Regions from separate parts of the Paenibacillus sp. FSL R5-0470 genome, predicted to be linked through region 2. Evidence: riboswitches for the same ligand, from Rfam matches in the RefSeq annotation. Region 2 holds a riboswitch; the other holds the start of a gene.

Region 1 (4,423 bases), 2.4 Mb from region 2:
TAATAAAGGAATTCGATAACGGCGGTACAGAAACACGGGCAGCTTGTGGCAGTATAACGCGGCGCAGTGCCTGGGCACGAGTCATCCCAACGGAGAAGGCCGCTTCCCACTGACCTTTATGTATAGACAGGATAGCAGCACGTATGATTTCTGATGAATAAGCTCCTACACTAAGCGTGAATCCAATGGTCGCGGCTATGAAAGGGTCGAGCACGATTCCAACTGCCGGCAAACCATAGAAAATAATAAACAGTTGTACCAACAAAGGGGTTCCACGAATGACCCATACATAAAAGCGAGCGATCAGCTTCGGAAGTACCCACGGGGAGAGTCGAGCTAATGCAGTCAATATCGCTAAGATCAGTCCAAGTGCAAATGATATCAATGCCAAAGGAATGGTAAAAGCCACCCCAGCTTTTAGCAGGGGTAGCAGTGAATCTAAGAAGATTTGTATTTTGCGGTCATCCATTTTTAGACATCCTTTTTGGTTCCAAGCTGGTTAGCTTCTGAAACCTTGTATTATTTTGAAACGTCAGCACCAAAGTATTTCTCAGAAATCTTTAAGTATGTGCCATCGCTCTTCATTTCAACAATTGCATCACTAACTGCTTTTACCAACTCATCGTTGCCTTTTAAGAAAACAGCTGCGCTTTGCGAACCGTCAGGAATCTCATCTACCACTTTAATTTTCACATCAGGCTTTTGCTTTTTCAGGTCTAGATAAGACAAACCATCATTTACAGTCGCATCAATACGGCCTGAGGTCAATAGGTCCATCGCTTGATTGAACCCGTCTGTAGCAACGATTTCAGCACCGTTCTCACGGGCGATATCGGACAGGTTACTGGTTAGAGATTGTCCGGCTTTTTTACCCTTAAGATCTGCAAATGTTTTGATATCCTCATTGTTTTCACTTACTATCAATACTGCTTTAGATACGATATACGGTTCAGAGAAATCATATTTCACTTTACGATCTTCATTAATGGATACTTCGTTAAAAATAACATCAAAACGCTTGGCATCCATCCCAGCAAAAATACCGTCCCACTGTGTCTCAAAAAATTCTGGTTCAACACCGAGACGCTTCGCTACTTCCTCAGCAATTTCTACGTCAAAGCCGGTCAGTTTCCCCGAAGCGTCATGATAAGTAAAGGGTGCATACGTCCCTTCTGTTCCTATACGCAATTTGCCGCTAGCTTTAACAGCTTCCAGACTGTTTTGCGCAGTGACTGTATTTCCACCATTCGTTCCAGCTGAAGAATTTTTAGAAGTATCGGTATTCGAATTATTGCCGCAGGCCGCTACAAACACCACGGTTAACGCCAATAGAATAGTTAAACTTAGTTTTTTCATTATTAATTCCCCTCTCTTTACCCGGAATTCATCCGGTAAATTGTATACTACACTGGCTGCTGTTTACCGTCAATGATTTTTTCCGATTATATACATCGGAATTGTAATATTAGGTAAATCTCTACCCTTATATTACCCATTCTTAGAATAATCCTTCACAAGATCCTCTCTTTACATCTCAGAAAGATATGGTATATTTATAAACAAATTAAATATGGACCTGTTATTTCACTAGGGGAGTCGGCCGACTGAGACGGAGCTTCAAGCTCCGGACCCTTGGAACCTGATCTGGATCATACCAGCGGAGGGAAGTGGAGCAGAATTTTCATCCCATGCATTTTTAGTGTTCCTATGCTGAATGAACTTTTTGACCCATTTATTTCCCACCGGAAATGAATGGGTCTTTATTTGTTTACAATCAATCACAAAACTTAAGCGTAGGCTTTCGAAGCAAGTTTTGTACGATGCTTTCCAAGAAGCCAACGCTCACAAAACTTTTTAGGAGGTTCGATCATCACGACAATCCTATCCATTCAAGGCTTAACCTACTCCTTTCCGGAATCAGAACAACCCCCTGTATTCGCAGATCTATCCATGGATATCAGGCAAGGTGAGTTTGTTTCTGTCATTGGGGCTAGCGGATGCGGAAAAAGTACGCTTTTCAAAACTATAGCAGGCTTGCTCGAACCCACTCATGGGAAAATAAAAATTCATTCGAACTCGTCATCCTCTACTCGCTTAGGTCAGATCGCATACATGCCTCAGCAGGATTTGCTGCTGCCTTGGAGAACCGTGCTCGACAACTGTCTTTTGCCCTGGGAGATTAAACCAAGGTTTAGTAAACAACAGACGATCTCTCACATTCGGGAAATGCTGTCACGCTTCGGTTTGGCCGATGTAGAGAGGGCTTATCCCCATGAGCTATCGGGTGGCATGAAACAGCGAGTCGCATTTCTACGAACGCTTGTAGCTGGCGGCGGGGCCAGTCTTATGCTGCTAGATGAGCCATTTGGAGCGCTCGACGCTATGACCAAACGTGAGATACACCGTTGGCTGTTGGAGCTTTGGGATGAGCTGGATCAAACAGTGATGCTCATCACCCATGATCTAGAGGAAGCGCTGTTACTAAGCGATCGGATTTATTTATTGTCTGGAGGCGTGCATAGCGAACTACAGGAGATCATCGTTGATTTACCGAGGCCAAGACATTACAAGATGAACTATGAACCCCGGTTTATAGCGTTACGGGAAGAGTTGGAGCGGAGACTGTATGCATCCCATACCTTTTAAAAAATATTTAAACAATTACGGCCCCTTCATTCTACTGCTATTGTTCATTCTTGTGATCTGGGAATCAGCTGTTCGTCTTCACTTGATTCCAGCCTTTATCCTACCTGCACCTTCTTCAATAGGTATCGCATTGATCGAACACAGGCAATTACTCAGACCGCATTTATTGGCGACACTACAGGAAATATTGGTAGGTTTTGTTCTCTCGGTTATCTGTGGTTCACTGCTGGGCACCGGAATGTTCTTGTTTCGCCCCCTTGAAAAGGCCATCTATCCGTTCCTTATTATCAGTCAGACGATCCCGTTAATCGCGCTATCCCCCATTTTCATTATGTGGTTCGGTTATACGCTGTGGAGCAAAGTGGCTGTTGTGTTTCTAACTGCTTTTTTTCCAGTCGTTGTGAGTACATATGACGGACTTCGTACAAGTGGTCAAGCCTACAAAGACTTATTGTTAACATTTGGCGCAAACCGCTGGCAACTGCTTGCTAAAACCCAAATCCCGCTGGCGCTGCCCTCTTTTTTCTCAGGACTAAAGCTATCCATTGTGTACTGCGTGATTGGAGCAACCATCGGCGAATGGCTTGGAGGCAGCAAAGGACTCGGTTACTTTAGCCGAAGGATGGCCGGAAATATGCAAAGTGCCGAAATGTTCGCCGCTGTATTTCTGTTGTCCGCGCTCGGTGTAGTGTTGTTTCTGATGATAGCTCTGCTCGAACCATTATTTTTAAAGAAAAGAGGATCTAAGCAATGAATGATTTTAATTTCCAAAGAAAATGGCTTATTCCCGTATTTCTCATATGTTCAGTCCTAATCTTCACCAGCTGCGGAAAAGCATCCAATGTAAGTAGTCCTCCTGCTAATTCATCTAATAACGAAATTAAACAAACGCACAAGCTGACGGTTATGCTCGATTGGTATCCCAATGCCGTTCACTCTTTTTTATATGCTGCTGAGCAGAATGGTTATTTCCAAGAGGAAGGTCTGGACGTAGAGATCCAAATGCCCGCAGACAGCAATGACGCACTGAAGCTTGTAGCAGCGAATCAAATCGATTTAGCGCTTAGTTATCAACCTCAGGTGCTCATGGCACGCAGTGAGAACATTCCAGTACGTTCGATTGCAGCGATTGTGAGGCATCCGCTTAATCATTTGATGGTACCTCAGGCTGGTGACATTCATAGTCCAAAAGACCTCACAGGTAAACAGATTGGGTATTCTTCCATTCCTCTTTATGAAGCCATGATTCGTACGATGATCCAAAACGATGGGGGTGACCCTAAGGCCAGCAAATTAATAGACGTAGGCTTTGACCTTATTCCGGCGATTGCGACGGGGCAAGTGGATGCCATTATGGGAGGGTTCATTAACCACGAACAATTAATCCTGGAAAAAGAAGGTCATCCCGTGAACTCGTTCAATCCCACGGATTATGGAGTCCCCGATTATTATGAGCTAGTCCTTGTCGCCAGCGATCAAGGAATACAAAATTCTGAATCCTATTTCAAAAAGTTTGTAAATGCAATTACAAAAGGACAACAATTTGTGCAGGATAATCCGGAAAAAGCGTTAAATTTGCTGCTTGCACACGAAGATGAGACCTCTCCACTCGATAAGCAAATTGAAGAGAAGAGCCTGGCGATTCTACTACCGCTAATGAATGCGGGTGATCAAGATTTTGGATATCAAGCGCCAGCGTCTTGGGAGAAGGTAAGACAGTGGCTATCGGACAATGATTTACTGTCTACTGACATCAAAGCTGAGGATGCTTTTATTA
Region 2 (4,423 bases):
CGGAAGGACCGACGATCGAAACGAACTCTTGCTGTTCTACCTTAAGAGAAACGTTGTTCAGCACGTTCGTCTCGCGGCGACGATGGGTGAAGGACTTGGAGATGCCGCTTACTTCAAGAGCAGGTGGTGCAGTATGAGCTTCAGGAGAGCTTATGATTTCAGTTGTTCTTTGCTCTATTTGCGTCGCTTGAGACATACAGGCATCTTCCTTTCTATGAGTTACGGCGCGGTTTCCAGCGAACTAACCATTTTTCGAGCAAGGCGATAATCGCAAAAAGCACAAGACTAAGTAGCACAATAATAACAATAGCGACAAACATCCGATCCGTACGGTAAGCCGATTTTTGCAGCAGCATATAATAGCCAATCCCTTTATCCGCGCCAATCCACTCAGCGACCACGGCTCCCATAACCGCATAAGTAGCAGATATTTTCACACCGGAAAATAGTGCCGGGATAGAAGACGGAAGCTCCAGCTTGGTGAAGATTTGCCACTTGCTTGCGCCAGCCATTTTCATATAATTCATCATGACCTGATCACTTTGAGACAAGCCGCCCATTGCAGCGACAGCTACCGGGAAGAAGCATACCAGTGTAATCAGCACGATTTTGGGCAAAAGACCGAAGCCAAACCAGATGATAAGCAGTGGTCCGAGTGCGATAGAGGGAACATTTTGACTCAGAATAATGAGTGGATAAAAAGCCCGTCTAGCCCAAGGTAAAAGATGCAAAAGTAGAGCGACGATCAAGCCTACACCTGTACCAATAGGAAAACCGATTAATGTGAGTCGGAGCGTAGCCATCGTATGAGCCCAGAGACCTGAGGCATTACTGGTGGATTCGCGAGCAATATCAGCAGGACTCGGCAGAATCCAGGATTCGATATGGAATAGAGAAACAGATAACTGCCATACGGTTAAAAAGAAGACGACCGCCACAAGGGGCGGCCATATTAGCTTCCAGGTCGATCTCACGGCCGATATTTCTCCGTCAATTTATCCATGCTGATTCCGTTAGGGTTATGAGCGATTTTGATTTGGGAGATCACGCTTGGACTACCTGCTTCGATCAGTGCCTCCTGCATTTGACGTACAACCTCCAGGAGCTCGCTCAGTTCACCTTCCATAGTAGTTTCCAGTGGATTTACCTGATGTTTAACACCGGACTTCTGAATAACTTCAATCGCTTTATCTACGTATGGGATGGAGTCCTCATTGTTTGGAGTCTTAGGAATTACTTGAATGCTTAATAATGTGTTAGCCACAATAATCAATCCTCTCAAATTGTATAGGTAAGTTCAAAAAGCCAACTTTGATAACGAAGTGTTTTCAGGAAGCAGATTCGACGTCGAATCTTGAACGAACTTGGGAAGTCCGGTACTCACGTAGCACATCACTACGCTCCGTTCCTCCTTCCTCAAGTAACGTCCAACCTTCTTGGTTCTGAAAGCTGACTTTTTGAACTCTCATTGAAATAGGTAAGTTCAAAAGGCCAACTTTGATAACGAAGTGTTTCATTTATTATTGTTATTTACTCCGCCGGTAAAAAATCATTCGTGAATGCACTAGCTGCATCCAGCGGTTTGTCCAGCAGCTTCAAATCATACATCCAGTCGCCGTAATTCTGCCAGACCTCGGTTTTTTGCTCTCCCCAGCGTGGGGCGTCGTCCTTATATTTCGGGCTAAGCCATTTTTGGCTAGCTAGGACAAGCTCGGCATCAAGGTCAGGCACAGCCTTGGATAATGTAGAGGCAGCCTCTTCTGGATGATCAATCGCATATTGATAACCCTTCGATGTGGCTTTCAGGAAAGCCTTCACCAAATCTGGATTCTCAGAAATCTGCTTCTCACTCGTGGTCAGCACAGGGGTGTAATAATCGAGCTGAGGCGCATAATCCTTCAAGTAGAGCATATCCAGAGGCTCACCACGCAGTTCGGCTTCAATACCGGTCCAAGCGTAGAAGATCCAAGCGAAATCAATGTCACGTTTGACTGCAGTAAAATAGTCAGCTTCACCAATACTGATTAGCTTCACCTTTTTCACATCGCCACCAACAGGGTCCATGATCGCCTTCATGGCTGCTTCCTCAGCGGGAGAGCCCCAACCTCCGTAAGTTTTACCCTCAAAATCTTTTGGTGATTTAATATTGCGATCCACTGGAGCGGCGAATCCCGAAGTATTATGCTGAATAATGGCTGCAATCGAGACAAGGGGAACGCCTTGTAGACGAGCTAGAGTCAATCCTTCCTGAGCGCTGATTCCAAAAGCAGCTTCGCCAGAGGTAACCATCGTATCAGAACCCGCTGCGCCAGGTTGAACGATTTCTACATCCAGACCTTCTTCCGCGTAATAACCAAGATCCTTGGCTACGTATAGACCGGTGTGGTTCGTATTCGGTGTCCAATCCAGTGCAACCTTAACTTTGGTAAGCTCTTTTGGAACATTTGATCCGGTCGCTGCATTCGATTCCGCAGCATCTTTGTTTCCGGCTGTATTCCCATTGTTGCTGCCGCATCCGGCAATCGCAAGAATGAGCATACAGGTGAGGCTAAGCATAAGTACTTTTTTGACTTGCATGTCTTCTTCTCTCCTTTAAGGTTGCCAGATCCCGTCATCCAACATGAACCATAAAGTGTAGTATGTACATTTCTTCTACATCTTTTGTGATCTACACAAAAAAAGCGCCCCGAGTGATCGGGACGCTGGCTTGGCGCAAGGTTAGTAAAGGTCACAGGGACCAAAACCAATTGGCGATTCCTACGCTGGCATTATCCAGATCAGGTATAAGGGTCAGTATCTTGTGGGATACAATCTCAGCCGGCCAATTCCAGCACCCCTGGTTCTATGAAGTTAACGGGTATTTCTCGCTTAAACGCTAATCGTCTTTATAAGGACGCTGAAGGCGTTTATGCTTGCATACGGTGTATTATAGACGGCTGTTCTCGGAATGTCTAGTAGCACGCTCCTAAATTTTTCAAATCTCTCCGTCCGTTTTCATTAATCCAGATCTTTATGTTTCTTGCGATGACGCCGCTTAAGCTCAGTAACCAGAGCACCTAGCGTAAGGACAACACTGATCATTATCCCGCTCATAATCACGAAAAGAGCAAGAAACTCAAAGGGGGAATAGCTAACCATCTTACTCCATTGAATCTTTCCATCCAGATCGTCAATGACTTGATTCATGCCATAAATCCCACTTACCACCGTAAATACAGTGAGGATCATCAGCAGATTATCCCGGCGCTTCGACTGGAACTTATCTTGATACTGAAACAGGTCAGTCAAGGTTTCTTTTACTTCCTCGAACAGAGCGTCGTTCCCGTATACTTTACGCAGCTGAAGAAAAATCTCCCGTCCTTGCGACTGTGAAATCAGCTCCAAGAAATAGAACTTTGCCGAGAATTTATTAATCGAGTAGATTAAATTATCGATCTCATCATAATCGTGGTTTATGCGTAGTCGGGAATGCATATTTGCCAGCTTTAGCAGAACGATTTTGTGGAAAATATTGAGTAGAAATCCGTAATAATATTGCCCGTACATCTGGTTGGCGAGGCTAACGGCGATCTTTGGTTCAGCTCGGGTTAGACAGCAAAAGGTCTGCTCATTCATCATATAATACGAGTCTGGGCCCCATCGATTATAGGAATGCTCATGACAGTAGTTCGCAATATACGCTGGATCGCTGGCACTGGCATAGGGCTTCCCGTTCAGATCAATTCCATCAAGCTGAGAGGCGCGATAGCGTATATTTATACTAATCTCATCAGAATCCCCTTCACTCTGAAAGCCATAAAAGGCTTGCACCTGCATTCTTTCATCTACGAAAAAGGGAAGGGTCTCGAAATAAGCCCCATTGATATCCGAGTGATCCAGAAAAGGCTCCAGTCCATCCACCAGATTTCGGAAGACAAAATCCTCTACCATCTCATAGGTCTGTTCCCCGCAATGGATATAGGTGTAGTCATCCTGTACGAAGGTATTCTCAAGCGTCCGGAAGCGGTCCGCGAATTCCAGTGCAATACTAAAGGGTATCGAATCCCCCTCAAGCTGGACACGTATCGTCACAAATCCAAGCTGAAAAGGACATATGAATATATCCGTCGAGAGAATTTTAAAAAATATAGACTGCTGAGGAATCTCTAGAATACAGTCCAGATTATTGACTCTGGAAAAGCGGCGGAAAGAGTCTACATCCTTCTTGCGTGGAAAAAGAATGTGTGCAGCAAACGGTAAATAGGTGCGCTCCATCCGTTCATGGGAAACACAGTGATCTTCTCCGTAATAGGCATTTTCTAACTCTTTATTATCCAGAAAAAAACGTGTGAAGCCATCATCCTGCAATTGTTGGATAAGCTTCTTAGAATCACCCTTTTTTATTGAAAAGGGAAAAATAAACTGCATAAGCGCAGTATGTAAT

The links. Region 2 has a riboswitch for thiamine pyrophosphate ahead of MKY99_RS02110 (ABC transporter substrate-binding protein). Riboswitches for the same ligand answer to the same signal wherever they lie in the genome.
Region 1: another riboswitch for thiamine pyrophosphate. It lies ahead of MKY99_RS12295 (ABC transporter ATP-binding protein); the one in region 2 lies ahead of MKY99_RS02110 (ABC transporter substrate-binding protein).

What each region holds. Positions count from the first base shown of each region.
Region 1 is NZ_CP150238.1:2,834,323-2,838,745, reverse strand. It holds gene MKY99_RS12305 (amino acid ABC transporter permease) at 1-469, opposite strand, end outside; gene MKY99_RS12300 (amino acid ABC transporter substrate-binding protein) at 520-1,356, opposite strand; TPP riboswitch at 1,580-1,683, shown strand; gene MKY99_RS12295 (ABC transporter ATP-binding protein) at 1,951-2,646, shown strand; gene MKY99_RS12290 (ABC transporter permease) at 2,627-3,400, shown strand; gene MKY99_RS12285 (ABC transporter substrate-binding protein) at 3,397-4,423, shown strand, end outside.
Region 2 is NZ_CP150238.1:473,282-477,704, forward strand. It holds gene MKY99_RS02090 (ABC transporter ATP-binding protein) at 1-196, opposite strand, end outside; gene MKY99_RS02095 (ABC transporter permease) at 213-974, opposite strand; gene MKY99_RS02100 (MTH1187 family thiamine-binding protein) at 971-1,264, opposite strand; gene MKY99_RS02105 (hypothetical protein) at 1,329-1,469, opposite strand; gene MKY99_RS02110 (ABC transporter substrate-binding protein) at 1,531-2,577, opposite strand; TPP riboswitch at 2,738-2,848, opposite strand; gene MKY99_RS02115 (hypothetical protein) at 2,998-4,423, opposite strand, start outside.